4 regions of the Kushneria phosphatilytica genome follow, and region 2 is predicted to be linked to each of the others. Evidence: predicted binding sites of a transcription regulator. Region 2 holds the regulator's gene; each other region holds the start of a gene.
What was found. The regulator sigma-54, encoded in region 2, starts transcription at its own class of promoters, with help from an activator protein. The targets are predictions, from matches to a motif close to TGGCACNNNNNTTGCTNT.
Positions count from the first base shown of each region.

Region 1: the regulator sigma-54 is predicted to act here: its motif matches at 3,767-3,784, upstream of FY550_RS00445 (P-II family nitrogen regulator).
Region 3: the regulator sigma-54 is predicted to act here: its motif matches at 4,767-4,784, upstream of codB (cytosine permease).
Region 4: the regulator sigma-54 is predicted to act here: its motif matches at 3,122-3,139, upstream of glnL (nitrogen regulation protein NR(II)).

Region 1 is NZ_CP043420.1:90,029-97,954, reverse strand. Features, by position in the region: gene FY550_RS00460 (YifB family Mg chelatase-like AAA ATPase) at 1-747, opposite strand, end outside; gene FY550_RS00455 (OPT family oligopeptide transporter) at 852-2,921, opposite strand; gene FY550_RS00450 (accessory factor UbiK family protein) at 3,045-3,413, opposite strand; gene FY550_RS00445 (P-II family nitrogen regulator) at 3,825-4,163, shown strand; gene FY550_RS00440 (ammonium transporter) at 4,187-5,434, shown strand; gene FY550_RS00435 (P-II family nitrogen regulator) at 5,602-5,940, shown strand; gene nhaC (Na+/H+ antiporter NhaC) at 6,113-7,516, opposite strand; gene FY550_RS16815 (hypothetical protein) at 7,600-7,752, opposite strand; gene FY550_RS00425 (FMN-dependent NADH-azoreductase) at 7,813-7,926, opposite strand, start outside.
Region 2 is NZ_CP043420.1:2,183,524-2,191,449, forward strand. Features, by position in the region: gene lptA (lipopolysaccharide transport periplasmic protein LptA) at 1-530, shown strand, start outside; gene lptB (LPS export ABC transporter ATP-binding protein) at 527-1,252, shown strand; gene FY550_RS10100 (RNA polymerase factor sigma-54) at 1,384-2,775, shown strand; gene hpf (ribosome hibernation-promoting factor, HPF/YfiA family) at 2,841-3,149, shown strand; gene ptsN (PTS IIA-like nitrogen regulatory protein PtsN) at 3,504-3,977, shown strand; gene rapZ (RNase adapter RapZ) at 3,980-4,876, shown strand; gene FY550_RS10120 (HPr family phosphocarrier protein) at 4,863-5,132, shown strand; gene mgtE (magnesium transporter) at 5,230-6,585, shown strand; gene pmbA (metalloprotease PmbA) at 6,605-7,926, opposite strand, start outside.
Region 3 is NZ_CP043420.1:3,568,569-3,576,494, reverse strand. Features, by position in the region: gene FY550_RS16590 (AEC family transporter) at 1-288, shown strand, start outside; gene glmU (bifunctional UDP-N-acetylglucosamine diphosphorylase/glucosamine-1-phosphate N-acetyltransferase GlmU) at 409-1,767, shown strand; gene FY550_RS16580 (DeoR family transcriptional regulator) at 1,959-2,747, shown strand; gene glmS (glutamine--fructose-6-phosphate transaminase (isomerizing)) at 2,773-4,611, shown strand; gene codB (cytosine permease) at 4,817-6,079, shown strand; gene FY550_RS16565 (AsmA family protein) at 6,083-7,926, opposite strand, start outside.
Region 4 is NZ_CP043420.1:3,310,104-3,318,029, forward strand. Features, by position in the region: gene FY550_RS15420 (isocitrate lyase/PEP mutase family protein) at 1-429, opposite strand, end outside; gene glnG (nitrogen regulation protein NR(I)) at 587-2,002, opposite strand; gene glnL (nitrogen regulation protein NR(II)) at 1,999-3,078, opposite strand; gene FY550_RS15435 (DUF4124 domain-containing protein) at 3,245-3,790, opposite strand; gene FY550_RS15440 (hypothetical protein) at 4,066-5,595, shown strand; gene glnA (glutamate--ammonia ligase) at 5,695-7,101, opposite strand; gene typA (translational GTPase TypA) at 7,578-7,926, shown strand, end outside.

The DNA.
Region 1 (7,926 bases), 1.5 Mb from region 2:
AATGGCTGCCACTTCCAGGCACTCGTTCTCCCGCAGCGGTGGCAGAATGCCGGCCAGGCGACTGGCCAGCATGGTCTTGCCGGTCCCGGGAGGGCCGGCAAACAGCAGGTTGTGCCCCCCCGCCGCGGCGATCTCCAGTGCCCGCCGCGCCTGATGCTGGCCGCGTACCTCACAAAGGTCGAACGGGGGTAATGCCGCTGCGGGCGGCTCGCTCAGCACATGCGGCTCGATACGCTGCTGCCCCAGCAGATGCGCCACCACATCCAGCAGATGAGTCACCGGCAGTACCGTCAGCTCACCCGCCAGCGCCGCTTCATCGGCACAGGCCGCGGGCACCATCAGTGCACGACCGGCTCGCCTGGCGGCCATCGCCGCCGGCAGCACCCCGGGCACCGGACGCAGGTGACCATCAAGTGCCAGCTCTCCCAGACACTCCAGCCGGTCTACCGCCTCATGAGGAATCTGTCCCGATGCGACCAGAATGCCCAGGGCGATCGGCAGATCGAAGCGGCCACCCTCCTTGGGCAGATCGGCCGGCGCCAGATTGAGGGTGATGCGTTTGGTGGGAAACTCGAAGTTGGCGTTGATCAGCGCGCTGCGTACCCGCTCCCGGCTCTCCTTTACCGCGGTTTCCGGCAATCCGACAATCGCCAGCCCCGGCAGACCATTGGAGAGATGCACCTCGACCAGCACTTCCGGGGCATCGAGCCCCACACTGGCGCGAGTGGGAATGATGGCAAGCGTCACGACGGCTCCTGTGGGCAGCATTGGGCGGGCACCGATGTTCCATCGGCATTTCCTGTTGAATCGGCTGCCGATGGAAATGCTTGAGCATCGTGCCCGCCTGCGCCTCAGCCCCCGGTCCGCAGAATGCGTCGATAGAAGGCCAAGCCCAGTAGCACGAAGACGATCAGACCGAGCCACTGCGCCACCGATTCGAAACCGTCGCCGACCAGTGCCAGCGGGGCACTCTCACCGGTCGCGCCGATAATGCCGGCCATCAGCACGCCCATCAGACTCTCACCCACGATCAGCCCCGAGGCCAGCAGCACGCCACGCCGCCGCGGCTGTTCGGCTACCGATTCGAATACCTCGCCCTGGCGCGCGGCGCGACGCTTCAGTTGCCGATCAATGAACCAGCTGAGTACGGCACCAATCACCAGCGGCATGTTGATCGAGGGCGGCAGATAAATCCCGATTCCCACGGCCAGTACCGGCAGTCGGGCCACCCCACCGCGACGACGCAGCAGCTCATCGATCACGATCAGCCCCACACCCAGTGCCACGCCGGTGAGCACCATCGGCCAGTTGAGGTCATGGGAGAAGATGCCCTGCACGATGGCGGTCATCAGGGTCGCCTGCGGCGCGCCCAGCGCCTGATTCGGGTCCATGTCGGGGCTCGGCAGCGCTCCGGTAAAGCCATAGGCGTGATACAGCAGTGACAGCACCGGTGGAATCACCAGCGCACCGACGATACAGCCAATGATCAGCGCGATCTGTTGGCGCCGCGGCGTTGCCCCGAGCAGCCACCCGGTCTTGAGATCCTGCAGGTTGTCATTGGAGATGGCGGCCACCGCCACGACCACCGAAGTGGTGAACAGCGCCAGGGCGGTGGGCAGTTTGGCTGCCACCGAACCTTCAAGCTGGCTCAGCGCATCGCTGACGCCGGTAAAGGCCAGAATCAGCAGCGACACCAGGATCACTGCCATGATGCCGATGCCGGAAATGGGACTGCTGGACGAGCCTACCAGCCCGGCCATATAGCCACAGGCGGCCGCAATCAGAAACCCGAAGGCAAAGGCGAACAGCACACAGCCGCCGACCAGCGTCCAGAACGGTAACGCGGCCATGGCAGGCGCTGCATCCCCGAGGAAGTCGGCGAAGACCGCAATCAGGGCCACCAGCAGTACGCCCAGCAGTGCCAGAATGATACGGGGCGAGAGATCCTGCTCGGTACGCCCCGGCGCCTTGCGGCCCGCATCGTTGCGCATCGCGCCCAATGAGGCACGGATGCCGGTCACCATGGGGCCAAACAGCGAGATCAGCGTCCAGACAGCCGCGATACCGATGGTGCCGGCACCGATGAAACGCACATCGCTGGACCAGCGTGCCATCGCCAGCGCCTTGAGCGACTCGCCCTGATCCGGCGCAATGGCCGTCAGCCAGGGCACCGCCACACCCCAGGCGAGCAGGGTACCGATCAGAATCGCCATGCCTCCGACAATGCCGACCAGGTAGCCGGCACCCACCAGTGCCAGCGAAAATCCGGTAGAGAGCTGAAAGGCACTGCGCCCGACGCTGAACCAGACACTGATGCTCTCGGCCAACACCCGAAAGCCACCGCTGCACAGCGAGAACAGCGCCGCCACGAGGCCACCCAGCGCAATTTCACGAGCACCCGGCTCGCTGCCGGAAGCCGCCTGCGGGGCGGATCGTTCATCTGTTGGCGAGGGATCTTCAGCGGCGTGCCGGCTGCCGACATCGAGTATCTCGGCGGCGGCCACGCCTTCGGGATAGGGCAGCGAGCTCTGCACCACCATCACCCGGCGCAGGGGAATGGTATAGAGCACCCCGAGAATGCCGCCAATGGCGCAGATGGCGGCGGTCTGCCAGAACGGGAAGCCCTGCCAGTAGCCCACCATCAGAAGCCCCGGCAGGATGAAGATGATGGCTGACAGGGTCCCCGCCGCCGAGGCCTGGGTCTGCACCATGTTGTTTTCGAGTACGTTGGCACCACGACAATAGCGCAGCACCGCCATGGAAATGACGGCTGCCGGAATCGAAGAGGCGAAGGTCAGCCCCACCTTGAGGCCGAGATAGACATTGGAGGCGGTGAACAACACCGTGATCAGGGCACCCAGCAGTACGCCACGCAGCGTCAGCTCGGGCAGGGAGGTCTCATCGGGAATGTATTGCGGCATGGTCTTGCGAAAGATCCTGACAGGCGAGCGGGCCCGGTGGAGGCCGGGTAACGAATATTCGGGTTATCAACGCGATAACGAGCCGATGCCAGCGGATTCGGCATCGGCTCGGGAGGCAGGCAATCAGCGCGTGTCGTCGCCGTCCTTGCCCGGATGAGGAGACGCAGAGGCGTTTTTCTCGGGCGCATCCGCCGGCGTATTGGTCTGTTCGGCCTGGGCGGTCGTCGTGGAGGCGGTGTGATCCCCCCGTTCATCCAGTGCTGCTTCGAGATCGGCGACCTGCTTCTCGAGCGCTTCAACGCGCGAACGGGTGCGCTGCAACACTTCCATCATGACGTCGAAATCCTCGCGCGAGACCAGCTCGAGCCGGTCGAAGGCACCCCGCATGGCGCCGTGCACCGTGCGCTGAATCTCTTCCGGTGCATGCGAAGCGTCCTGAAGCCGCTCTCCGATCTGCTGCGCCAGACGGCCGAAAACATCCTGTCGTGCCATGAAGCTACCTCACGAGTTCGTGACCAATCTGCCGGACAGCACTGACCTGCCACCCGACTGCTACCTACAAGGATACGCAAGCCCGCGCAGTTACGCATTGATCCCGACATGAAAAACCCTGGATGTCCCGGTGCAGTGCATGGCTGATGCAAATCTGTGCAGAACACGCCCATGAACGCCCGGGCAACCCATACCCACCTGACCGGCGCACCAAAAGAGCGCGCCAGCGGCCCTTGGCCTGCGCCAAAAGGGTCGAAAATGGTGCACCGAGCGCACCGTCGCCATCGGGCGAACCGCGTCGGCAACACTTTTTTACTTTCCAAGTCGCTGATTTTGCTCACTTGTGAGGCTGATGGCACAGCTTCTGCCCTGAGATAGGGCAGGCGCCAGCCACAAGGGAGATAACACGACATGAAACTCATCACCGCCATCATCAAGCCATTCAAGCTCGATGACGTCAGAGAGGCCCTGGCGGATCACGGTGTGCAAGGGATCACGGTGACCGAGGTCAAGGGCTTCGGTCGTCAGAAGGGCCATACCGAACTCTATCGGGGCGCGGAATACGTGGTCGACTTCCTGCCCAAGGTGAAGCTCGAAGTGGCCGTCGATGACGAGCGCGTCGATGGCGTACTCGATGCCATTCGTCAGGCGGCCAACAGCGGCAAGATCGGCGACGGCAAGCTGTTCGTCACCCCACTGGAAGATGTCATCCGTATTCGCACCGGTGAACGCGGCGTCGACGCGGTATAACGCCCAGGGTCAAGGAACCAATCATGAATGATCTGATTCAAGTCCAATACGCTCTCGATACCTTTTACTTTCTGGTCATGGGTGCACTGGTCATGTGGATGGCGGCCGGTTTCGCCATGCTCGAGGCCGGTCTGGTGCGTGCCAAGAACACCACCGAAATCCTGACCAAGAACGTGGTGCTGTTCGCCATCGCCTGCACCATGTATCTGCTGATCGGCTACCACATCATGTACTCCAGCTCATCGGGTGGCTTCTTCCCGAGTTTCGGCTTTTTGCTGGGCAGTGAGCACTCGGTGGATGATGTGCTGGGCAGCAACGGCGATGTCTACTACTCCGCCCGTTCGGACTTCTTCTTCCAGGTCGTCTTCGTCGCCACGGCCATGTCGATCGTCTCCGGCGCCGTCGCCGAGCGCATGAAGCTCTGGGCCTTCATGGTCTTTGCCGTCATCATGACCGGCTTCATCTATCCCGTTCAGGGCTACTGGAAGTGGGGTGGTGGTTTTCTCGATGCAGCCGGCTTCCAGGATTTCGCCGGCTCCGGCGTTGTGCACCTGTGCGGTGCGACTGCCGCACTGGCCGGCGTCATGCTGCTGGGCGCGCGCAAGGGCAAATACGGCAAGAACGGTGCCATCTACGCCATCCCGGGTGCCAATCTGCCACTGGCTACGCTGGGCACCTTCATCCTCTGGCTGGGCTGGTTCGGCTTCAACGGCGGCTCCGAGCTGAAGGTCTCCAATATCACCGAAGCCAACGCGGTCGCTCAGGTATTCGTCAACACCAATGCGGCGGCAGCCGGGGGCGTGATCGCCGCGCTGATCCTCGCCAAGCTGTGGTTCCGCAAGGCCGACCTGACCATGGCCCTCAATGGGGCGCTGGCCGGGCTGGTGGCGATTACTGCCGAGCCACTGGCGCCCTCTGCGCTGGGTGCCACACTGATCGGTGCCGTGGGCGGCCTGCTGGTGGTGTTTGCCATCGTCGCGATCGATAAACTGCGCATCGACGATCCGGTCGGTGCCATTTCGGTGCACGGCGTGGCCGGTATCTGGGGTCTGCTGGCGGTACCGCTCTCCAACGGCGACGCCAGTTTCGGCGCACAGCTGCTGGGCATCGTCTCCATCTTCATCTGGACCTTTGTCGCCAGCCTGGTCGTATGGGGCATCATCAAGGCGGTCATGGGGCTGCGGGTCACTGAAGAGGAAGAATACGAAGGCGTCGACGTTGCCGAATGCGGCATGGAGGCCTACCCCGAGTTCACCGGCGGCAAGAAGTAACCGCCCCCCGTTGTGAGCTGGCGTGCTCCCTGGCACCCCTCGGGGGTGCCTTTTTTGTCTCGGTAGCGCTTTTTCATTCCTTCGGCACGCATTGTATGCTGAAGATACACAGCATCACTCCGAGACGCTCGGTCAAACCGCACTCATCACAGGCAAGGATACAAGTCATGAAACTGGTCTCCGCTATCATCAAGCCGTTCAAGCTCGACGATGTGCGCGAATCACTCTCAGAAGTGGGCGTACAGGGTATTACCGTTACCGAGGTAAAGGGGTTCGGACGACAGAAAGGGCATACCGAGCTCTATCGCGGGGCAGAATACGTGGTGGATTTCCTGCCCAAGGTCAAGCTGGAAGTCGCGGTCGACGAGTCGATGGTCGACGAGGTAATCGAAGCCATTACCTCGGTCGCCAACACCGGCAAGATCGGTGACGGCAAGATCTTTGTCTCGCCGCTCGACCAGGTCATTCGTATCCGAACCGGTGAAACCGGCAAGGATGCCGTCTGAGCACCGGCAGCCACCTACACCCGCCGACCGGCAGAGCCGATCGGCGGTTTTCGTTTCAATGAGGGAACGCTGCAGTAACCGCGCGGCCACATCGGCCGTGGCTCACCTGACCAAAGGGCGAGTTGCACCGCCCCGGGGGCTGCCCATGATCGGAAAACCGCTGTCCCCGGCCTCAACCGGCAGTCGACACGGTCGCCTGTTCGCGTCGACCAACGATGGCGATGCCGGCCAGTGACATCAGAATGGAGATGATCGGCACGCTGTAGTTCAGCACGGCATAGGGCGCATAAGCCCAGGCACTCACGCCCAGCGCACTGTAGACGAACACCGCATCAGTGCTCCATGGCACCAGTGCCGAGGTAATGGTACCGCCATCCTCGAGCGCCCGGGACAGGTTCTTCGGATGCAATTCTCGCTGCTGATAGGCCCTGGCGTACATTCTGCCCGGAAGAATAATGGAGATGTACTGCTCGGCCGTCAGGATATTGGTCAGAAACGAAGACACCACGGTCGCGGCACACAATCGCCGACCGCTGCTGGCCAGTTTCAGCACGCCGCCGACAATAGCGTTCAGCATGCCGGTGCTCTCCATGATGCCGCCGAAGATCATGGCAATGATCGCCAGCGAGACCGTATACATCATCGACTCCAGCCCGCCCTGGCTGAGCAGACCATCCACGGTCTCGTTCCCGGTATGCGCGACATAGCCGCTCTGCAGGATATCAAACAGCGTGGCGATATCACTGCCCTGCACCCACAGGCAGGCCAGGCTGCCCAGTATGATCCCCACAACCAGCGTGGGAATGGCCGGTACCCTGCTGATGGCGAGCAGCGGGATCATCAGTGGCACGACGAAGAGCCACGGTGAGATCACGTAGTTCGTCTGCAGCGCGTTCGTTACCGTCCCGATCGATTGACTCATGTCGCTGGCGGAGTGATCACCCGCCATCAGCACGTAGATCACCAGGGCGAGGGCGAGCCCGGGGAGGGTGGTATACAGCATGTGGCGGATATGCTCGAAGATGTTGGCACCGGCAATGCCCGAGGCCAGCACGGTGGTATCCGATAGCGGCGACATCTTGTCGCCGAAAAAGGCACCCGATACCACCACGCCGGCTATGGCCGCGGGGGCAATTCCCATACTGGTTCCCGCGGCCATGCCTGCAATCCCCAGCGTGCCAATGGTCGACCACGAGCTGCCCATCATCAGCGTACTGATGGCACAGATCACCATCAGCGCCGGCAGAAACCAGTCGGGTGACAGGAATTCGAGTCCGTAATAGATCATGGCGCCCACAATACCGCCGCCGACCCAGGCACTGATCAGCATGCCGACCAGCATCAGGATGACCACGGCCGGCAGCACCTTCCTGATCCCCGTATAAATGGACTCCTCGATCTCGCCCCATGAAAAACCCCGACACCAGGCCAAGAGACCGGCCGTTACTGCGCCGATCAGCAGCGGTATATGGGGACTGCCTTCAAAGACGATGATGGTGACCATCATCGCAATCATCATCACGACAAAGGGAATGGCCGCCAGATATAAAGGAACGTGTTGTCTTTCTTCCGCCATGTTCACGTTGTCCTGTCGCTATTATGCCTGGGAAGCAATCCACGGCATGGCTCAATGCCGTGGGTTACCAAAGATCGGTTTATTCAGTGGACGGGCAGCAGATTGTCAGGCATGAGCGTATTGAGAGGGCGCTGTTTCAGCAGCTCGGTGGTCGTCAGTCCATGGCGCAACTGGCGCAGGCAGGCGCTCATCCGCCGAGGCGAGTCGCGAGTGATGAGCGTCCTGCCATCCATCATGTCGATCATCCCGAATTCAAGGCAACTGCCATCACAACGGCGCCCCTGGCTGGTGTAAACCTATAGCGCCACTGCATCCACTTCGGCAGAGGCCTGTGCCTGCGCGCTGGCCACAGCCTCCTCACCCATGCCAAAGCCCTCGGCATAGATGAACTCGATATCGCGCATACCCAA
Region 2 (7,926 bases):
GTCTGATCGCTGCCGCACCGGTAGCGGCACTGGAGGGCGATGCCGAGAAACCCATCCAGGTCTCGGCAGATCGGCTACAGCTCGACGACAAGGCCGGTACCGCCGTCTATACCGGCAATGTTCAGATGGAACAGGGGTCGATGGAACTCGACGCAGCTACGGTCACCATCCGACGAGGCAACAATGGCGGCGTTTCACAGGTCACCGCCAAAGGTGGCGGGGGCAAGCGCGCCTATATCGAACAGAAACCCAACCCCACCGACCCTCTGGTGCGTGGCTGGGGCGACACCCTGATCTACCACGCTGATAGCCGGCGGGTGGAAATGATCGGCGATGCCGAGTTGCATCAGGGTGATGACACCTTCAACGGCGGCTACGTCCAGTATCATCTCGACACCCGCCAGGTAGACGCTCGCGGACGACAGAATGCCGATCAATCCGAGGGTAGCAGTGGCAAGAACGGTCGAGTACACATGACCCTGACGCCAAACACCGCCAGCAGCAACGACGGGGGAAGCAGCGGTCAATGAAGACGCTGAACGTTACGCATCTCGCCAAGAGCTTCAAGGGTCGGCGTGTGGTGCAGGACATCAGCCTGTCAATCCGACAGGGTGAAGTCGTCGGGCTGCTAGGGCCCAATGGCGCCGGCAAGACTACTTCCTTCTACATGATCGTGGGACTGATTCGCGCCGATGCCGGCCATGTCTCGATTGATGAGCTTGATCTCAGTCGCGAACCGATGCATCGACGTGCCCGCTCGGGTATTGGTTATCTTCCGCAGGAGGCCTCGATCTTTCGCAAGATGACGGTCGCCAACAATATCCGGGCGATACTGGAAACTCGCAAGGATCTTGATCGCGCCGGCCGCCAGCGACGCCTTGATCAGTTGCTGGAGGAATTCAGCATCACCCACATTCGCGATAACGTCGGCATGAGCCTTTCCGGCGGAGAGCGCCGACGTGTTGAAATCGCTCGGGCACTGGCCACGGAACCGGCTTTTATCCTTCTGGATGAACCCTTCGCAGGGGTTGATCCCATCTCGGTGGGAGAAATCAAGGGCATCATCCGGCAGTTGCGCACGCGCAATATCGGTGTATTGATCACCGACCACAACGTGCGTGAAACACTGGATATCTGTGACAACGCCTATATCGTCGGTGATGGCAAGATCATCGCCGAAGGCGATGCCAGCGCCATTCTCGCCAATCAACATGTGCGTGATGTCTATCTGGGGCACGAATTCCGACTCTGATCACTGCCAGGCGTGGCATGGAATTTGCTTCAAAAACCCCTTGTGGCTCTTGCATGGCATGAAGGGGCTCGATAGCGTGTCGTCAATGTACCAGTGACGAGCCCGCCATCATGTCCATGATGAAACCCTCCATGCAGCTTCGAATCGGCGCCCAGCTGAACATGACGCCGCAGTTGCAGCAGGCCATTGCCCTGTTGCAGCTGTCGACGCTCGATCTGCGTCAGGAGATTCAGCAGGCGCTGGAAAGCAATCCCCTGCTTGAGCTCGAGGAAGACTTCGACGAGCTGGAGCTCAGTGATCCCCGGGACGAGGAATGGGCGGAAGACATTCCCGATGAACTGGCGCTGGATAGTCAGTGGGAAGATATCTATCCCGACGCCGTCGGTAACGGCAGTGACCAGGCGCCCGATTTCGAACGCAACACAGCTGCCGAAACCCTGCAACAGCATCTTGGCGCGCAGTTGGCGCTGCTGACGCTCGACGAACGCGATCACCAGATGGCCGAAACCCTGATCGATGCACTCGATGACAGCGGCTATCTGAGCGTAACGCTGGACGAGCTCTGTCAGGGGCTGCGGGCCCAGGGTATGGCTGGACTGCGTGTCAGCGAACTTGAGCAGCTGCTGGTACGACTCCAGCAGTTCGAGCCCAGTGGGGTTTTTGCCCGCGATTTGCGCGAATGCCTGTTATTGCAGTTGGCACAGTTGCCTTCCGACACGCCTCATCTACCTCAGACAAGACGCCTGATTCGCCATTTCCTCGAAGCACTGGGACTGGATAACCGCAAGCTGCTACGACGCCGGCTGGGGGTAGACGATGAGACGCTCACCACCATCATTGCCACCATCCGCACCCTGGACCCTCGGCCGGGGCAACGTTTCGAAGGTGCCGAGCAGGGCTATATTGTTCCTGACCTGATTCTTCGTCGCAGCCCTCGTGACGGCTGGCAGCTCGAACTCAACCCCGATGCCCTGCCCCGCCTGCGTATTCAGCCCGACTATGCGGCGCTGATACGTCGTGCCGACAAGAGCGATGACAACAGCTTTCTCAAGCAACATCTACAGGAAGCCCGCTGGTTGATGAAAAGCCTGTCAAGCCGTAACGACACACTGCTCCGGGTAGGACGGGAAATCATGCTGCATCAGCAGGCATTTCTCGAGCACGGCGAAGAGGCCATGAAGCCCCTGGTTCTGGCCGATATCGCCAGCGCCGTCGAAATGCATGAATCCACCATTTCACGTGTTACCACGCGCAAGTATATTCACACCCCTCGTGGTGTCTTCGAACTCAAACACTTCTTCTCCAGTCATGTCGGACAGGAAGGAGAAGGCCATGCCAGTACGGCGATTCGAGCGCGGATCAAGAAGCTCATCAGCGACGAATCCCCCCGCAAGCCGCTTTCCGATGCACGCCTGGTATCGCTGCTGTCGGACAGCGGAATTACCGTCGCTAGACGAACCATCGCCAAATACCGTGAATCCATGGGTATTCCTTCGTCGAGTGAACGCAAGCGACTGGCATAAGCAGGGTAGGCACCCGAGCCAAAAGGTTTACAATCAACTTGTCACCTGTCGGAAAGGAGCGTGTCATGCAGGTCAATATTACCGGCCATCACATCGAACTGACCGATGCACTGCGAGACTATGTTCATCAGAAGCTGGCCAGGATAGAGCGACATCACGACAACATTACCAATGTGCAGGTCACTCTCTCGGTGGAAAAATCACGTCAGCAGGCTGCCTGTACCCTGCATGCTTCCGGCGCGGAGCTTCATGCCAACAGTGAACAGGATGATATGTATGCTGCCATCGATGCCCTGACCGACAAGCTGGACCGTCAGTTGGTCAAGCACAAGGAAAAGGTTCAGGCACGCGCCCAGGGCAACGGCAAGAACTGAACACCCTTGCAGAACCGGCAAGGCACAAGGAAGTCATGTCCCGGGCGGAACTTCGGGTCCGCCCGGGCATTCGAGGGAACACAAGGCCTGTTAACACTGACAAGACTCGCCGCACTGCTGCCTCCTGACCGTTCGAGCAGGCGCGAGAAGAGCCATTCGGTGAGCCACCATGACCCATGAACAATACCGCAGCAGTGGTTTTCGCAAGTCCCCGGAAAAAATACAGGCCAATGTGCAAAAGAACGTTGCATTACGCTCATGCGGCCTGTTACACCGCACATACCGCGCCGGCGTTTGCAGCCCCGTTGCCTGCGGCGCCAGGATTTCGCAAGCGTTGACAGGCTCCCGCACATCATGACGCTCGATCAGATCCTCCCGCCGGAACGCACCATGTTCGATGTGACCGGTGGCAGCAAGAAACGGGTGCTGGAATTCTTCAGCACCCTGATCGCCCAGAATACCCCCAGCATTGACGCCCAGGAGGTGTTCGGCCGGCTGATCAGCCGCGAGCGACTTGGCAGCACCGGCGTAGGTAATGGCGTCGCCATTCCCCATGCTCGCAACCCTCATTGCCGCCAGCCACTGGCCAGTTTCCTGAGTCTGGCCGATCCGATCGATTTCGATGCCATCGACGGGGAACCGGTCGATCTGATCTTCGTGCTGCTGGTGCCTGAAACTGCCGATGATACCCACCTGGCATTGCTGGCCCAGATTGCCGAGCTACTCAACTCGGACGAAACTCGCAAGGCACTACGCGCTGCCGAAAGCCAGCCAGCGCTTTATGAGACCCTGATCGGGGCCATCCGCCAGCAAAACGAGCGCAACTGATCATGCAACTGGTAATCATCAGTGGCCGATCCGGCTCCGGCAAATCGATCGCGCTGCAGGCGCTCGAGGATCTTGGCTTCTATGCCATCGATAATCTTCCAGCCATGTTGCTGGCACCGCTGATCGATGAACTCGAAGCTGGCAGCCCACACCGACGTCGGGTTGCGGTCAGCATTGACGCCCGCAACCTGCCGACCGCGCTGGAACAGTTCCCGGGCCTGCTGGAATCACTGACCGGACGCGGACTTGATTGCCAGGTGGTCTATCTCACTGCAGAACCCCGGGTTCTACTGGAACGCTACGCGGCAACACGCCGGCGTCATCCGCTGACACGCGAAAGCGACATGACGCTGGCAGAAGCCATTGAATCCGAGGAGCAGTTCCTCTCTCCGATCCGTCATACCGCCGATCTGGTTATCGACACCTCGAACCTGACCCTGCACGATCTGCGTAGCCGGATCAGTGAGCAGGTCGCTCGCGACAATTCCAGCCAGATGACGCTGACACTCGAGTCCTTCGGTTTCAAGCGTGGCGTTCCGCTGGATGCCGATCTGGTCTTTGATGCCCGCTGTCTGCCCAATCCCTACTGGGACCCACGCCTGCGCGGGTCCACGGGACAGGAACAGGCCGTTATCGATTTTCTCGAGCAATACCCCGATGTCGAGGATATGTTCATCGATATTCGACAATGGCTGGATCGCTGGTTGCCCGCCTATACCGCCAGTCGACGCAGTTATCTGACTGTTGCCATCGGCTGTACTGGCGGGCAGCATCGCTCGGTCTATCTGATCGAGCGGCTGGGTGCTTATCTGGCCGAACGGTTTCCTTCGGTACGTATCCGTCACCGCGAGCTGACAGTGCAGCGTACCCTTGGCAGGGCAAGTGATGGCTCGGCGTGAACTCACCCTGATCAATCGCCGCGGGCTCCATGCCCGGGCCGCCACCAGATTGGTACAGTGTTGTCAGCAGTTCGATGCCAGTGTCACCGTCTGGCATGGTGAGCGCCGGGCCGACGCCGCCAATATCATGGCTCTGATGATGCTGGCAGCGCCCTGTCATACCCTTTTGATTGTCGACACCGATGGCCCGGAAGCCGAAGCGGCGCTGGAAGCCATTACCCTGCTGATCGAGGCTCGCTTCGATGAAGACGGATAACGTTCGCCTCGGCTGATTCGGTTCCATGAGCTCACGCAGTTAGCGAACAGTGGTGCTAAACTGGCGTCCGTTCACGCCGGCTCGGGAATCCTCACGCATGAGCATGCAACCGGAAACACTCCAGCAACGTCTGGAACGCCTCAATGCGGCCCTGGAAGAAGGGGCGACCGGTCAGGTCAGACGCATGCTCAATCGCGGTCTGGCAGCGGTAGATGTCGCCCAGTTGCTGGAATCGACGCCACCACGGGAGCGCGAACAGCTCTGGGCAATGATCGAGCCTGAACTGCAGGGTGAGGTACTGCAGTATCTGGTCGATGATATCCAGACCGAATTCCTGGGCCGCATGAGCGTGGAACAACTGCTCTCCATCTCACGGCAGCTGGATACCGACGACAAGGCTGACCTGCTGCAACGCCTGCCCAATACCATGATCCAGCACGTGCTTGCGGGCATGGGTACGGCCGAACGCGAGCAGGTGGAGATGGTGCTCGCCTATCCGGAGGATACTGCCGGCGGGCTGATGGACACCGAGACCGTCACTATTCGTCCGGAAGTCTCTCTGGCTGTGGTACAGCGCTATCTGCGACGACACGAGCGGTTGCCTGAATCTACCGACACGCTACTGGTCGTTACACGTCGTCGCGAGCTGATCGGTCATCTTCCATTAACGCGGCTTTTGGTCAGTGACCCGGATATCACGGTTCGCGAGATCATGGAGACCGATCTTGTCACACTGACAGCGCTGACGCCGGAGGAAGAAGTGGCCAGCGTTTTCGAGCGCTTCGACCTGATCTCGGCGCCCGTTTTGAGTATCGATGGCAAACTGCTGGGGCGTATCACCATCGATGATGTAGTGGATGTCATTCGTGAGGGCGCCGGTCATACGATGATGAGTATGGCCGGGCTGGAAGATGACGAAGATACCTTCGCACCGGTACTACGTACCGGGCGTCGTCGAGCTGTCTGGCTGGGGATCAACCTGATCGCCGCCACCGTGGTCTCGTTAGCGATTGGTTTTTTCGAAGACACCATTCAACGCATTGCCGCACTGGCTGTGCTGATGCCGATCGTCTCCAGCATGGGCGGCATAGGCGGCTCACAGACACTCACCGTCATGATTCGAGGCATTGCTCTCGGGCACGTATCACGCGCCAACCTGCGCTGGCTGGTCGTGCGCGAACTGCTGGCCGGCAGTCTCAATGGCGTGATCTGGGCCTGTGTCGTCGCGATCATCGCCATCGTTCGTTTCGAAGATCTCCAACTGGGCGCCATTATCGCGCTGGCGATGGTGATCAATCTGATGACTGCCGCCCTGGTAGGCACCCTCATCCCGGTGATGCTCAAGCGACTGTCGATCGATCCCGCTCTTTCCGGCGGTGTCCTGCTGACGACCACGACCGATATTGTCGGTTTTGTCGCATTCCTTGGTCTGGCAACCGCCTTCTATACCTGACTCATCAACAGTGGCCGGATCATCCGGCCACCATCATGTCATCAATCAGCCAGCTGCCGGTATGAACGCTGCCACGGGTATCGATATCATTACCGATCGCACGCAACCCGGCGAACATATCCCGCAGATTACCTGCGATAGTGAACTCCTCGATCGGCCCGGCCATTTGACCATCAATCACTCGGAAACCCGCCGCCCCACGTGAATAATCCCCCGTGACCGCATTAACGCCCTGCCCCATCAATTCAGTCACGATCACGCCATTCCCCATCATGTTGAGCAATGTCTGCCATGGAGTCAGTTCGGCTTGCAGACGTACGTTGCGCGCGCCGCCAGCATTACCGGTGGTCGCCATGCCCAACCGTCGGGCGCTGTAAACCGAGAGCATATAGCTTTCCAGTCGACCATCGCGAATATAGTCATTGTCCCGGGTATAAACGCCATCACTATCGAAGGCGGCACTGGCCATGGCCCGTGGTTCGCGAGGGCGCTCGCCAATGGAAAGCCATTCCGGAAAAAGACGTTCGCCCAGTGCATCACACAGGAAGGAAGCATTGCGATAAATGGCACCACCGGCAATGGCATTGAGAAAACTGCCGATCAGACCACTGGCCAGTTCAGGGACAAACAATACGGGCATTCGACCGGTTTCGGGACGGCCGGCATCGAGACGGGCCATCGCTCTTTCAGCGGCCTTGCGTCCGACTGCTTCGGGATCACGCAGCCTGCTCGGGTCCCGCTCGGCTGTATAATCGTGATCGCGCTGCATCCCCTGACTGTCTCGCGCAATCATGATGCACGAGAGGGAGTGCTGGGTCCCCAGTTGACTGCCGATAAACCCGTGACTATTGCCATATACCGTGACCCCTTCACTGCTCGACAGGGTGGCGCCATCGCTGCTGTCGATACCATTGACGGCACAACCGGCCTGCTCGCAGCGTCGGGCCAGTTCAATGGCTTCATCGGTGGACAGCGCCCAGGGGTGATACAGCTCGAGATCGGGCAGATCACGTGCCATGAGTTTAGCATCGGCCAGACCCGCCGCCGGATCTTCACCGGTATAGCGAGCGATTTCGCACGCACGATCGATGGCATCGTACAGTGCGCTCTCGCTGGCATCGCTGGTCGAGGCACTCCCCTTGCGCTGGCCGATATAGACCGTCACACCGATCCCCTGATCACGGGCCATTTCGAGCGTCTCGACCCGATCATGCCGAATCGCAACTTCCACGCCCTGCTGCACGCCGGCACCGATCTCGCAAGCGTCGGCCCCGCGCCGGCTGGCATGATCGATCGCCATGCGAACGCGTGCTTCCAGCTCGGCCCGCTGTGCCTGTGCGT
Region 3 (7,926 bases), 1.4 Mb from region 2:
CTGAAACCCTCGGCCCTGAGGGGGACTTCGCTGACGCTGCTGCTAGCCAGTGCCGCCAGGTTGCTGGCGATGCCACTGCTGGCGCTGGCGATTGCCCGGCTGCTGGCCTTGCCGGCTTCAATGACCGGACTGCTGGTGCTCTTCTTTGCCCTGCCTACGGCTCCTACGGCCTATGTACTTACTCGTCAGCTGGGCGGCGATGCCGAGCTGATGGCTGGACTGATTACCCTGCAGACGCTGCTCTCGGTACTGACCCTGCCATTGATGCTGGTGATGTTGACGCTCTGAAACGGCGTGCACGTAGTGAAACAGTGTTGTCGCGGGTGGCCTGTTACACTCTGAGCAGTCACCAGGGTGGCTTTGGTCACCCTGACCAGGGATTTCATGAATCAAGGAGAGTGCGCTTCGATGAGCACTGACGTCGTGATACTGGCAGCCGGTCAGGGAAGCCGTATGCGCTCCCGGCTGCCCAAGGTCCTGCACCCCATCGCCGGTAAGCCCATGGTGCGCCATGTGATCGAGGCGGCCGAAAGTCTGGAGGAAGCCCGACTGCATGTGGTGGTGGGTCATGGTGCCGACCGGGTCCGTGAATCGCTGTCGGATGTATCGGCCAACTTCGTGATGCAGGAAGAGCAGCGTGGTACCGGTGATGCGGTTGCCCGTACCCTCGATGCGCTCGGCGATGGGCCGGTACTTGTGCTCTACGGCGATGTGCCATTGATTCAGCCGGATACGCTGGCTGCCCTGATGGAGGGCGTCGACGCGCACCACATGGCACTGCTGACAGTGCGCATGGCGCATCCGCACGGCTACGGGCGCATCGTGCGCGATGAGCAGGGTCGGGCGACGGCCATCGTCGAGGAAAAGGATGCCAGTGAAGCGCAAAAGCGCATCCAGGAGTGCAATACCGGTATCCTTGCGGCTACCGGGGCCCACCTCAAGCGCTGGCTGCCGCAGCTTTCCAGCGACAATGCCCAGGGCGAATACTATCTCACCGATATCATTGCCATGGCGGCGGCTGAAGAGGTCGAGGTACTGACCCGGGAACCGCACGGCCACTATGAGGTGCAGGGCGTCAACGATCGGGTCCAGCTTTCGGCGCTGGAGCGTATTCATCAGCACCATCAGGCGCAGCGGCTGATGCGCGAAGGCGCGACTCTGGCCGATCCCGGCAGAATCGAGGTCCGGGGTGAACTGAGTGTCGGCCGCGACGTCTTCATTGATGTCGGTTGTGTCTTCGAAGGCACCGTTTCGCTGGCCGATGGTGTGGTAGTGGGCGCTTATAGCGTGATTCGCGATGCCCATATTGGTGAGGATACCACCATCGAGGCGCACACCCTGATCGAAGGGGCCGAAATCGCCGGAGCCGGACAGATTGGTCCTTTTGCCCGGCTACGCCCTGGCACGCGCCTGGCACGTGGCGCCCGAATCGGTAACTTCGTCGAAACCAAGAATGCCCGGATCGGCGAGGGCAGCAAGATCAATCATCTCAGCTATATCGGCGACAGTGAACTGGGTCGCGACGTCAACATTGGCGCCGGTACCATCACCTGTAACTATGATGGCGTCAGCAAGCATCGCACCGAGATCGGTGACGGCGTGTTTGTCGGCTCCAACAGCGCGCTGGTGGCGCCTCTGCGAATTGGTCGTGGTGCTACCATCGCGGCTGGCTCGACCATCACCGATACGGTGGATGATGACAGCCTTGCCATTGGTCGATCCCGTCAGACTCAGAAGTCCGACTGGGTGCCTCCGCATCGTCGCTGAACCAGGCTCGTCTCGCTGCCGCCCATCCCGTTCGGGATGGGCGGTACTGTTTTTACGCATGGTCACTATGCCGAAGTGGGCATGGGAGTTGACGACTTTAGTTGTATGGGTTTTGATGCGAAGCCTTGAATCTTTCGAAACGAAAGGTGAAAACGAAACATTAAAATGATGATGAGTCGATAACGCCCCCCATGTCGAAGCACACTGCCTCCACGCGTCGTGATGCCATTGTCGAGCGCCTTGCTCATCAGGGCGAGATCAGCGTCGATGCACTGGCACGGCACTTCGCAACTTCCACGGTGACCATCCGCAAGGATCTTGCCGTGCTGGAGGGCGAGGGAAGACTGATGCGTCGCTATGGCGGGGCAACACTGATTCCGCAGGAAGCCGATAGTCCGAGCCGTCCCTCGCGTGCCAAGCGGGCCATCGCCCGAGCGGCCAGCGAATGTATCAGGCCGCATGGCCGGTTGATCATCGACAGCGGCAGTACTACCGGCGCACTGATTCCGGAGCTGTCACGCTTTGAAGGACTGGTGGTGATGACCAATTCGCTGGGTGTGGCCGGTGCGCTGCATGAACTGGAACGACCGCCGACACTGCTGATGACCGGCGGGACCTGGGACCCTCATTCGGCTTCCTTTCAGGGACAGGTGGCGGAAAGCGTGCTGCGGGCCTATGACTTTGATCAGTTGTTCATTGGCGCCGATGGCATCGATATCGCGCGAGGCACGACCACTTTCAACGAACTGCTGGGGCTGTCCCGGGTGATGGCTGAAGTGGCACGTGAAGTGATTGTGCTGGTCGAGTCCGACAAGTTTGGTCGGCGTATTCCCAATCTCGAACTGCCGTGGTCGGCGATCGACATGCTGATTACCGATGATCGGCTTGACGATGCCCATTGCCGGAGCATTGAAGCTCACGGCATCCGGGTTAAACGGGTCGAGCGTGACATCGTGGCGGATGCAGCAGCCACCGGATAACCGAAACTTTCATGGAGAGCCTCATATGTGTGGCATCGTGGGCGCCGTCGCCGGACGGCAGGTACAGAACATTCTGCTGGAAGGGCTCAAGCGGCTCGAGTATCGCGGCTATGACAGTGCTGGCATGTCGATCCTCGGCGAAGAGGGTGGTTTGTCGCGGCAGCGGGCACTGGGCAAGGTAGCGGAACTCGAGAAAAAGCTGCAGCAATCACCACTGCGGGGTCGGGCGGGTATCGCTCATACCCGCTGGGCAACGCATGGCCGTCCCAGCGAAGAGAATGCTCATCCGCATCAGTCCGGCGATCGTCTGGCGGTGGTACACAACGGCATCATCGAAAACTTTGAATCCCTGCGCCGGGAACTGGAAGGCGAGGGGTATGTTTTCCTGTCCGAAACCGACACCGAAGTCGTGGCGCACCTGCTGGCACGCGAATTCGATCGCAGCCGGGATCTGCTTACCGCGCTTCAGGATGCCGTCGCTCAGCTTGAAGGGGCCTATGCACTGGCCGTTGCCCATGCTGATCAGCCTGATCGACTCGTCGGAGCTCGCAAGGGCAGCCCGCTGATCGTCGGGGTCGGGATCGAGGAGGCCTTTCTTGCCTCCGACCCGCTGGCGCTGTTGCAGGTCACTGATCGATTCGTCTATCTGAGCGAAGGTGATCTGGTCCAGCTCTCCGATGGTGGGGTCATCGAGGTGTTCGATGCGGACGGCAAGCCGGTCGAGCGGGGCATTGAAGTCTTTGAGCATGGCGATAACGCCATCTCCCGTGGCAACTACCGTCACTTCATGCTCAAGGAGATTCATGAGCAGTCCGAGGTGATTGCCAAGACGCTGGAAGGGCGGCTGGGTGATGGCCATGTCATGACGAATATCTTCGGCAGCGGCTCGGATGCGCTTATGAGCGATGTTCGCCATATCCAGATCGTTGCCTGCGGTACCAGTTACCACGCCGGGATGGTAGCGCGCTACTGGATCGAAAAAATGGCGGGTGTGCCGACTCAGGTCGAAGTGGCCTCGGAGTATCGTTATCGCGATGGTGTGGTGCCCGACAACACCCTGTTTGTGACGCTCTCCCAGTCCGGTGAGACCGCCGATACGCTGGCCGCACTGCGTCATGCCCAGTCCCATGGCGGCTACCTGGCCAGCCTGGCCATCTGCAATGTGCCGGGCAGCTCTATGGTGCGCGAGTCCGATCTCAGTCTGATGACCCACGCCGGTCCGGAAATCGGGGTGGCCTCGACCAAGGCCTTCACGACCCAACTGGTATCACTGCTGATGCTGACGCTGGCACTGCGTTATGCCCGCTCCGGTGATGATGCGTTGCAGGCTCGCCTGGTGGGTGCCCTGCGTCAGCTGCCGCAGCTGATCAATCAGGGACTGGCACTGGATGGGGATATCGAGCGACTCTCCTCGGCCTTCGCCGAAAAGCATCATGCACTCTTTCTCGGTCGTGGACCGATGTTTCCGATCGCGCTGGAGGGTGCGCTCAAGCTCAAGGAAATCTCCTATATCCATGCCGAGGCCTATCCTGCCGGGGAGCTCAAACACGGCCCGCTGGCATTGGTCGATAGCGACATGCCGGTCATCGCAGTAGCACCCAACGATGAATTGGTGGAGAAGCTCAAGTCCAACCTGCAGGAAGTGCGCGCTCGCGGTGGTGAGCTCTTTGTCTTTGCCGGCGAGAATGTTTCGATCAGCGAAGGCGATGGCGTACATGTGCTGCGTCTGCCAGAGGTCGATGAGGTCATCGCGCCGCTGCTGTTTACCCTGCCGCTGCAGTTGCTGGCCTATCATGTTGCCGTGCTCAAGGGCACGGACGTCGATCAGCCACGCAATCTCGCCAAGAGTGTGACCGTAGAGTAAGTCTCTCTCCCGGCACCGGCATGCGGTGCCGGGAGGTTCTTGCCGTCAGGGCGTGCACCATGATGGCGCCTTGTTGGAGGGGTGTCGATCCATCATGGTGCATGGGTGTGTTCGCATGGCCATGCCGCGTCACGCGAATCAGGTCCGGACGTGACTGGCATGGCATTTGCCTGTACTGCCATAGCCCCTGACCGGAGAGACCGCCATGGCATTACCCCACGTTGATGACGATCATCCTCTGAGTGAAGTACCCGCGACCGCGCGCAAGCCGTTCGGTTCACTGGCATTGCTGCTGCTGGGATTCACCTTCTTTACCGCTACCATGTTTGCCGGAGGTCGAATCGGCGAAGCCTTCGGCTTTGGTGAGCTGCTGCTGTTGATTGTCATCGGCAACCTGCTGCTGGGGGCTTATGCTGCCATCATTGCCTGGATGGCGGCGCGTTCCGGGTTAAATACAGCGCTGATGGCGCGCTTTGCGCTGGGAAACCGGGGGAGTGCGCTCTCCGATCTGCTATTGGGGATCACTCAGGTGGGCTGGTATGCCTGGGGCGTGGCCACCATCGCTCATGTACTGGTGGGTACCTTCTCCCTGCCGGACGGGTTGGCGCCTGTACTGATGGTGCTGTTCGGTTTCGGCTTCTGTCTGACCGCCTTCGTTGGTTACCGAGGGCTGGCGCGTCTGTCGCAGCTGGCGGTGCCAGCGATGACGGTGCTCATCGTGATCAGCATGGTGCTTGCCTGGCAGGATGCGGGTGGCCTTTCCGGGCTGACCAGTCGAACGGCCGAGAGTTCGCTGGGCTGGACAGCAGGTATTACCATCATTTTCGGTACCTTTGTGTCAGGCGCTACCCAGGCGAGCAACTGGAGTCGTTTTGCTCGCACCCCGGCTCAGGCCGTCACCGCGACCCTGCTGGCGTTTTTCATCGGCAACGGGCTGATGGTATTGATCGGTGCCATGGGGGCCTTTGTCTATCAGCAGCCCGATATCGTGGAAGTGCTGATACTGCAGGGGCTGACGCTGTTCGGTCTGATCATGCTGTTTCTCAACCTGTGGACCACCCAGGACAACACCATCTACAACTTTGCCGCTGCCGGCTGCAATCTGCTGCGTACCCGCCGGCGGGGGCAGGTAACGCTGGCCGGTGCTGCCGTCGGTACCCTGCTGGCACTGGCCGGGATGGATCAGTTGCTGGTGCCCTTTCTGGTGGCGCTGGGTACCTGCATTCCGCCGTTGGGCGGTGTGATTATCGGTGATTATCTCTTCAGGTATCGCAGCCGCTATCCGGCGCTTGAGAGTGCCACGCTGCCGGCCGTGCACTGGCCGAGCATCGTGGCCTATGTGCTGGCGACCCTGGGGGCCTGGTACTCACCCTGGGTACCGCCCCTGACAGGATTGCTGCTGGCTTTCGTGCTGACCCCGTTGTGCAATCGACTGATGACGATACCGCAGCGAGCGATTGTGTCCTGACGATTACTGCGATGTTGTGCGCTTTTGAAGCAGTGCGCTGCATTGCTGTTCCTGACCGCTGTTGGGTGAAATCAGGGCCAGCAGGGCGGCAGGTGGCGCAATGGCCCCCAGTGCCACGGCAGCGGCGGCACGCGCTGCCAGGGGGCCGGCCTTTACCCCCGGGGCAGGATTCTTGAAGGTGCCGCTGACATAAAGGGGCGAGTGCAGGGTAAGGATGCGCAGCCCCTTGCCCTGTGGATCGATGGTCAGATCCATGCGTTCGCTGCCGAAATCAATGGCACCATCAATATCGACAGTGGCGTTCTCGGTGTCGATGAAGAACAGTTTCGGCCGCATCAGACCGTTGCGAAATATCAGATCGGCGGCGGCACAGTGAATCCGCACCTGCTCATCGCCAAACAGTTTGCCAACCACGTAATTGCCCACGTTGAGTCCGGCCAGCTCCATCAGATTGCGGCTGATCAGACCGTTATCGATCAGCATCTTCACTTCGCCGCTGCCTGAGCCCAGCAGGGCAGCGACCGAGTTGCCATGTCCGGTGAGGGTGGCATCGCCATTGAGCTGGCCCAGTGCGTCCTGCATGTCGCCGGGGGCGGGGATCAGCTGCTTCAGCTGCAGCCGGCGGGCATGCATGTCGATACGAGCCTGCATGGGTGAGCGATTGCCATTCAGGCGCAGGGTCGTATTGAGCGCGCCACCGGCCATGCTGAAGTGCAGCGGGTCGAGCAGAAGTTCGCCGTTGTCGAGCACAATATGTGTGTCGAGATCGCTCAATGGCAGGGCTGCACCGTGTTCGATTCGGGCAGCACGAAAGCGAACATCGGCATCCATGCGATTCCAGCGGTCGGTACGAAATTCCGAGACGGGCAGTACCTTCCCTGGTGGCTGGCGCGGGGCGTCATCCGTAGAGGCGGTGCGATCATCATCGCTACCGATCAGCGGGCCCAGATCGACCATACGCAGGCGACGAGCGTCGAGGGTGCCGCGAAGAATGGGACGGGGTTTGCGATCGGTATAGGTGAGGGTGCCGCTCAGATCACTGCCACCGATAGTGGCCTTGAACTCCTGATATTCGAACAGGCTGCCTTCAGGGCGCCGAAGACGCGCGACCAGATGGCCGTTGGTCGCATAGGGTGGGGTATCCGGCAATACCACGCCGGTCAGCGCATAGAGGTTGCCCAGACTGCGCCCTTCGAGCGCGAGATGCAGATCGAGTGCGCCGAGATTCAGCGGATCGGTCAGCGTTCCTGTTACCTTGATGTGCGTTTCGCCGCTGCGCAGATCAACCTGCAGCGGAAAGGGCTGTTGCCCCTGGCGCAATGAGAGCATGCCGCCGATTCGGCCACTGCCTTCAAGCGGCTCTCCCTTGTAGCGTCCTTCGACCTGCCAGCCAAAGCGGTAGTCCGCCGGGCCTCTGGCATCCCGGTCTTCCCGAGCCTGGCCGACAATTTCGGCGTAGGGTACCGGTTGGCCGAGTGGGTCCAGGGTAACGGTGATATCGGCATCAAGTACGGCATCACGATAAACCACCCGGCTTTGATCAAAGACGATATCGTCGATTGCCACCGTCCAGCCTGAGTCGCTTTCCGAATCACTTGCCTTCGAGGCGTCGTTGTCGCCGAAACTGAAGGTCCAGTTGTTGCGCCCGTCGGCCAGGCGAATCAGTTCAGCCTGTGGCTGCGTCAGGGTAACGCGCGGAATATTGATCCGGCGATACAATAACGCTGGCAGCGCGATGCCGGCTTCCACGCTGGCCAGTTGCACCATCGGCGCGGCTTTACCGGTGGGTGATTGAAAATCCCGGGGGTTGCCCAGTATCAGATCACCGGCACGTAAAGCAGGCAAGG
Region 4 (7,926 bases), 1.1 Mb from region 2:
CTGAATCTTGCCGACCCCTTCCTCGAGCGGAATCAGATCGGTTGATTTGTGGCCATACTTGGCCGGCAGCAGCGTATCCTCGATGGTCAATGCGGCAACACCTGCCCGCTCCAGCTCGGAGACGGTACGCATCACGTTGAGCGCATTGCCATAGCCATGGTCGGCATCGGCAATGATCGGCAGCCGAGCGACACGGCCGATCCGGGTGGCCTGCTCGGTAAATTCACTCAGCGTGATCAGGGCAAAATCGGGGGCCGCGAGCACCTGCAGCGAAGCCACCGACCCGCCCAGGATACCGACCTCGAAACCGAGATCAGCGGCAATGCGTGCCGACATGGGGTCAAACGTCGAAGCCGTGTAGTAACACTGCCGGTTATCGAGCAGCGCGCGAAATTCCTTGCGCAGATCGTGCTGGGAAGGCGTGGCCATGAGAACTCCTGAAACCGCCGAAAACGGTCAATACGACCCTGGTATGATGGCGCGTTACTTTAAACGTTTGCGCTCAAGGGTACCAATCATGACGGGGTGAGCGCGCTATTGTCAGCCCGCTCACCTCCTGGAGATCTCTCGCCTGCCCATGCGGGTGCTAATCACTGCCATCGGCCAGAGCCGGCAACAACACCTTGAGCTTGCGGGTCAGGGTATTGCGCCCCCAGCCCAGCAGCTCGGCGGCTTCCCCCTTGCGCCCCCCGGTGTGCTTGAGCGCCGTTTCGATGAGAATGCGCTCGAAATCAGGCACGGCTTCCTCGAGCAGGTGGGTATGTCCTGCGGCCAGGGCACGATCAGCCCATTCGCGGAAGGCACCGCGCCAGTCACCGGCCGCCATCTCGGCACTGCCGATTTCACGCAGCTCGGGGGGTAGATCGTCGACCAGAATTTCACGCCCCGAGGCCATGACCGTCAGCCAGCGACAGGTATTTTCGAGCTGGCGCACATTGCCCGGCCATGAGAGCCTGGCCAGGTGCGCCTCGGCTTCCTCGGTCAGAAGCTTGGGTTCGGCAGAGAGCTCCTTCGCCGCTTCGGCCAGGAAGTGACGGGCCAGCCGCGGGATATCCTCGCGCCGCTCGGCCAGCCGCGGCAGATGAATGCGGATGACGTTGAGACGGTGATACAAATCCTCGCGAAAGCGGCCTTCACTCACCAGCTGCTCAAGATTCTGGTGCGTGGCGGCAATGATCCGCACATCAACCTTCACCGAAGTGTGGCCGCCCACCCGATAGAACTCACCATCGGCCAGCACCCGCAGCAGCCGGGTCTGGGTTTCGGCCGGCATGTCACCGATCTCGTCGAGAAAGAGCGTACCACCATCTGCTTGTTCGAAGCGTCCGCGACGCTGCGAAGTCGCCCCGGTAAAGGCGCCCTTCTCATGACCGAACAGCTCGGATTCCATCAGATCGCGCGGAATGGCCGCCATGTTCAGGGCGATGAAAGGCGCTCGAGCCCTGGGGCTGTGCTGATGCAGGGCCTGGGCGACCCGCTCCTTGCCGGTGCCCGATTCGCCATTGATCATCACCGTGATATGGGACTGCGACAGCCGGCCAATGGCGCGAAACACCTCCTGCATTGCCGGTGCTTCACCGATGATCTCGGTATCGATACCTTCCGGCTCCCGCGCAGGCGTTCGACGCTCCCGGGCGTGGGCGATCGCTCGACGCACCAGCGCCAGGGCATCATCGACATCGAAGGGCTTGGGTAAATATTCGAAGGCGCCCCCCTGATAGGAAGCCACGGCGCTATCGAGATCGGAATGTGCCGTCATGACGATGACCGGCATGTCCGGATGGCGTTCCCGGGTCCGGGCCATCAGATCCAGGCCATCAATCCCCGGCATGCGAATATCGGTCAGCAGCACGTCCGGCGGCTGGCGATCCATGGCGATCTCGGCCTGATCGGCGCGCTCGAAGCAGGCCACCTCGATATCAGGCTGCGCGAGCGTGCGTTCGAGTACCCAACGAATGGCGCGGTCATCATCGACGATGTAAACGCGTGCGGTATCACTCATGCCTGGTCTCCATGCACGGGCCTGGTGTTGTTCTCGCCGGCAATATCCAGCGGGATCAGCAGGCGAAATTCGGTATGCCCGGGTTGACTGTCACACTCGATCAGCCCCTGGTGCTGATGCAGGATCGACTGGGAGATCGACAGCCCCAGCCCACTGCCCTCGGCTCGGCCCGAAATCATCGGATAGAAAAGGGATTCCCGAAGTGCCTCGGGAATGCCGGGACCGTTATCGATGATGGATACCTCGCAGACCAGCCGATGGCGCTCGGCCCCCAGCGTAAACTGGCGCCGGGCTCGGGTTCGCAAAATGACGGCAGGCTCGGTGGTAGCGCTCTCTTCCAGTGCCTGTACCGCGTTGCGGGCCACATTGAGTACTGCCTGAATCAGAGCGGCTTCATCGCCTGTAATATCGGGCAAACTGGGATCATAATCGCGTGCCAGGCTGACCCGCTGCGTTTCGGCTTCCAGCAGGGTCCGCACCCGTTCGAGTACCGCGTGGATATTGAGTGGCCCGTGCTGAACCGGTTTATTGGGCCCCAGCATGCGGTCGACCAGATCACGCAGGCGATCGGCCTCCTCCACGATAATGCGGGTAAATTCGGTCAGACTCTCATCAGGCAGATCGCGCTCAAGCAGCTGCGCCGCCCCGCGAATGCCACCCAACGGATTCTTGACCTCGTGTGCCAGTCCGCGGGTCAGCACCTTGACCATCTCCTGGCGGGCAATCAGGGTTTCCTCGCGGGAGATACGCATCAGACGATCACGCGATTCGAACTCCAGCAGCAGCTCACGCGGAGAAAGCGGCGTCGCCGTGTAATCCACGGTGATATTCTCTCCGCTGTTCAGCAACAGCAGTGCCTCGCGCTGGGTATAGGGGTGCTGATCACGTAATGATTGCCGCAACATGGCGCTGATGCGGCCCCCTTCTCCGTCCAGACACTCCAGAACGGTATTGCCGGCCCGAGTGAGGCTGACCCCCAGCAGCGCCTCGGCTGCCGGATTGAGCCAGCGCACCCGCAGTTGTTCATCGAGCAGCACGACCGCTGTGGTGAGATGTTCCAGCAGCCGCTGATGCATGCCGTGTTCCGTCATCGTGATCTCTCCCGGTAGTGCCTGAGCTGGTGCAAGAAGCGCGCCAGTCTCGTGCAATCCGCCATCCGATACTGCACCAGAACCGACAATACGGCTTAACGCTCACCGTGACAGTTCATGGCAAGTCAGTGGGCTACCGAACACTGCACCATTATTGTGCATCACGTGAAGCACGCTGACACTCTGAAGTGCAAACGTCGGAGGGGGATTCAACCACCTGCACCGATAGCACAGGCGAGCTTCGGCGTATCCGACCCTCGCGATCTACCAGCTCGGCTTGCAAGCGGTGTCTACCGGGAGCAAGTCCGGGCAATAGAAAAACCGTGGTATGCAGGGGAGACTGACTGAGCTGGCCATCTACACGCAGCTGCACGCGAAGCGGGTCTGACAGTGATGGTAAACACTCGACGCGCAGGGCAATACCGCTGGCCGCTTCAGCGAGCGCAATCGGACGTTCGGGCGCGGGCAACACCAGGGTCAGCCGCTGGCAGCTGCTTACCGGCGTTCGGATAACGTGCTGGCCGGATGGCGCATCAAGGTGGATCACCGAGGGCGTGGGTAGCGTATGACGCTCCCCCTGGGGGAGATCACTCCAGTGAACCCGGCCCTGCTCATCGACCTGACGATACAGCGCTGACTCGGCCGATGCCGTGCCTGCCATCAGCCACAGTGCCAACACCCACCCGAATCCTTTCACTGCGCCTCTCCCACGCGCTGGCCACCCGATATTGCGACAGCAATGCGACATATCCCTTGCTCGAACCACTGACGGTAGCCGAGGCGCCGGGCCTCCCATCGGGTAAGCACCCCCTCTCCCGTGGCACTGTTCGAGAGGCAGGCAAATTTATCGAGAAAAATGGTCCCGAAAGAATGACGCGTGTAAGCCTTTTTACTTACATCTGCCACCGCTAACGGTAACCCAACACTCTTTCGTACGGTAAAACCTCATTCACGAAGTAGCAGGAGATTGATATGAGCGATTACAAAACCGTACTCGATTATGGCGCTGATGCGAGCGGCAAGAGTGATTCCAGCCAGGCTTTCCAGAAAATGGCCGATGATTCTTCCGTTTCGGCGCTGATTATCCCGAGCGGTATCTTTCGCATCGATAATACCGTCAACCTCAATAATCGTGATGTCTTCGGGCCCGGCAAGACGCGCTTCGGTCAGGACACCAAAAACATCAGCTACATCACCACCGGCCGGCTGAAAAACGACGGCGACTATCTGTTCAAAAACCAGGGGCCCACCTTTGATGGCATGACGTTCGTCAATCTCGAAAAGGGTGGCGTACTCGACAGCAACGGTTACAACAGCCGGGTCTCGAACTGCTATTTCGAAACGCTGGGAACGGCCATTCATCAGGGCAATATCCTGGTAAACTTCCGTCTCGAGTTCTGCAACTTCACATCGGTCGGCTACGGCATCCGCCAGACCAAAGAGGGCGGCCTCAACACGACCGTGCATGTCACCGGCTGCGAATTCAACAGCACTCATAATGGTCTGGTATTCGCAGGTCAGCTGCGCGGCTCCAACATCCGCGAGAACATCTTCGAGGCCATGGATGGTGATGCCGTGCTGGCGTCGCATCTTTACAACAACAACTTCCAGGGCAACTGGTGGGAAGGACACAACGGTCACGACAGCGACCGCTATCCGGATGGCTATCCCTGCGTTCGGGTGACCGAATCCCAGCAGATGATGCAAAACTTCGCCTCGGCCAACCATGTGTCCCATAACTGGCAGAACGTGTTCGAGCTCGAAGAGGAAGGCCGTAACGGGGGCGGCATGGGTGGTGTTACCACCGACGGCGGCACACTGCGCATTGTCAGCTGCGTCGGCAAGGCCATGCACCTGACCTGTGACGGGCTGAGTGCCAGCCGCGCCGACTGGATTGGCTCTGATCCGATGGTGATCCGCGCCGGCCGAGCCAAGGGCGGCGGCTGGTCGCAGGATCTTACGCTGAGGACCGGGGGCGCCGGGGGCGATGGCGGCCACATCACCATCGATAACTATCCCGAAAACGGCAACGGCGGTGTCTTTGAAAACTCGTTGCGCTTTCTGAAAATGGTGGATGGTGAAGACAAGCGTTATGAGTCACTGCATCTGGAACGCGATGGCGCCGGCCATCCCCAACCGGGTCTGGTCGGTCGTTCCGAACTGGAAGAGGGACATGTAGCTCGTACCGGTGTACCTGCCCAGTGTTATGTGTGTGAAGGCGAGCGTGCCCGGGGACTGGAGGCCTTTACCAAAATTGATCGCGGCACCGAAGGCGAAGTCTCGATGGCAGCTGTCTATGGCTTCGACAACCCCATGATCAGCGTCACGGTCGAGGATCGCGGCATCGTGCTCGACGGGATCACCTACGACAAGGGAGAGACCTGGAACCACAGCGACTCCCGCTCGTCCCGGTGGCTGACGCTGCACTTCGTTGATCGTCAGACGGGGCAGCCGAAGACACCGAAAGGCTTCTGGCTCTGGTTCAACCTGCACACCTGCTGATCGGTATACTCTGCCCACCACGCAAAAAAACGCCCCGCATTGCGCGGGGCGTTTCCCTATCCGACATATCCGAACCGCCGAGGCGGCTCGGTCATCGATTCAGACGCTGTAGTAAAGCTCGAACTCGACCGGCGTCGGCGCCATGCGCACTGCCGTGACTTCTTCCATCTTGAGTTCGATGTAGGCCTCGATCATGTCCTCGCTGAACACACCACCTTCAGTCAAAAAGTCATGATCTTCCTTCAGCGCCTCGAGTGCCTGGTCCAGGCTGCTGGCCACGGTGGGCACCGATTTGCCCTCTTCCGGCGGCAGGTCATAGAGGTTCTTGTCCATGGCATCGCCGGGATGGATCTTGTTGCGGATTCCATCGATGCCTGCCATCAGCATGGCGGCAAAGGCAAGATAGGGGTTGGCCGCCGGATCCGGGAAACGGGTCTCGACACGCTTGGCCTTGGGGCTCGACGTATACGGAATACGCAACGAGGCGCTACGGTTGCGGGCACTGTAGGCCAGCATGACCGGCGCTTCGAAGCCCGGCACCAGACGCTTGTAGGAGTTGGTCGAGGGGTTGGTGAAGGCATTCAGCGCACGAGCATGCTTGATGATGCCGCCGATGTAGTACAGCGCCGTTTCGGAAAGCCCTGCATAACCGTCGCCGGCGAACATGTTCTCGCCGTCCTTCCAGAAGGACTGGTGAACGTGCATACCGGAACCGTTGTCACCGTTCATCGGCTTGGGCATGAACGTGGCCGTCTTGCCATAGGCATGCGCCACGTTGTGGATCACATACTTCAGGGTCTGCACCTCATCGCACTTCTGCACGAGGGTGTTGAACTTGACCCCGATTTCATTCTGACCGGCGTTGGCGACCTCGTGGTGGTGCACTTCGACGCCCTGGCCCACGGATTCCAGCGTGGTGCACATGGCACTGCGGATATCGTGGAAGGAGTCGACCGGCGGTACCGGGAAGTATCCGCCCTTGACGCGCGGCCGGTGACCCATGTTGCCGCCTTCGAAGGCTTCATCGGTCGCCCAGGCGCCCTCTTCGGAGGAGATCCGATAGTAGGAGCCACGCAGGTCGGTCTTGAAATGGACCTCATCAAAGATGAAGAACTCGGGCTCGGGACCGAAAAAGGCGGTATCCCCCAGGCCGGTGCTCTTGAGATACGCTTCGGCACGCTTGGCGATGGAGCGCGGATCACGCTCATAACCCTGCATGGTCGCCGGCTCGATGATGTCGCAGCGCAGCACCAGCGTCGGGTCCTCGGTAAACGGATCGAGGTAGGCCGTGCCGTCTTCCGGCAACAGGATCATGTCGGACTCATTGATCCCCTTCCAGCCATCGATGGAGGAGCCGTCGAACATCTGGCCGGTCTCGAAGAACTCTTCATCGACACTGCGTGCAGGAATGGTGACGTGCTGCTCCTTGCCTCGGGTATCGGTAAAGCGCAGATCAACCCACCTGACGTCGTTTTCCTCGATCAGGGCAAGTGTTTTCTCTGACATGATGGTCCTCCGTTATGAGCGTGACGGCTCGGGATCGGTAAACATCTTCTCGGATTGTCGTTGTAACACGCTCACCTGTAGTGCATACAGGTCGTGTCCTGTCCCCAAATAATGCATGCAGCGTGCCAACCGCTTCGGCATCGCGCCTGCCATTGGGATATCTTCATGTTTTATAAAACAAATTCACTCTTCTCAAACGAATGAAGCGCAGTTCTGCGGCGTGCCATGGAATGCGCCCGACCTTCGTATTGCACTCTTGTGATGCACCTTATGGGTGCATGCACCACAACAGAGCGTGACAGCAGTCCTCTCTGCCCGGGAGCCCGCTTTTTATGTTCTTCTTTCGTTTGAAGCCTCCAGCAGCTATTCGTCACGCCCGTGAGTCGCTACAATGCGCGCAAATTTCCACACGTCATCCATTCGGCGTACATCGTCGAAGAAGGTGAACGCGTGTTTCCACTTTCGGGTGATTATCCATGACCAGTCAGGACATCGCCGGCGATATCAGCAAGCTTCGCAATATCGCCATCATCGCTCACGTTGACCACGGCAAGACCACACTGGTCGATAAGCTGTTGCAGCAATCCGGTACCCTGGACCGCAAGGCGGAAAACCAGGAGCGGATCATGGATTCCAACGACCAGGAGAAGGAACGCGGCATTACCATCCTGGCAAAGAATACCGCGATCAGCTGGCACGACTATCACATCAATATCGTCGACACCCCTGGCCACGCCGATTTTGGCGGTGAGGTCGAGCGTGTCATGTCGATGGTCGATTCGGTGCTGCTGATGGTGGATGCTGTCGACGGTCCCATGCCGCAGA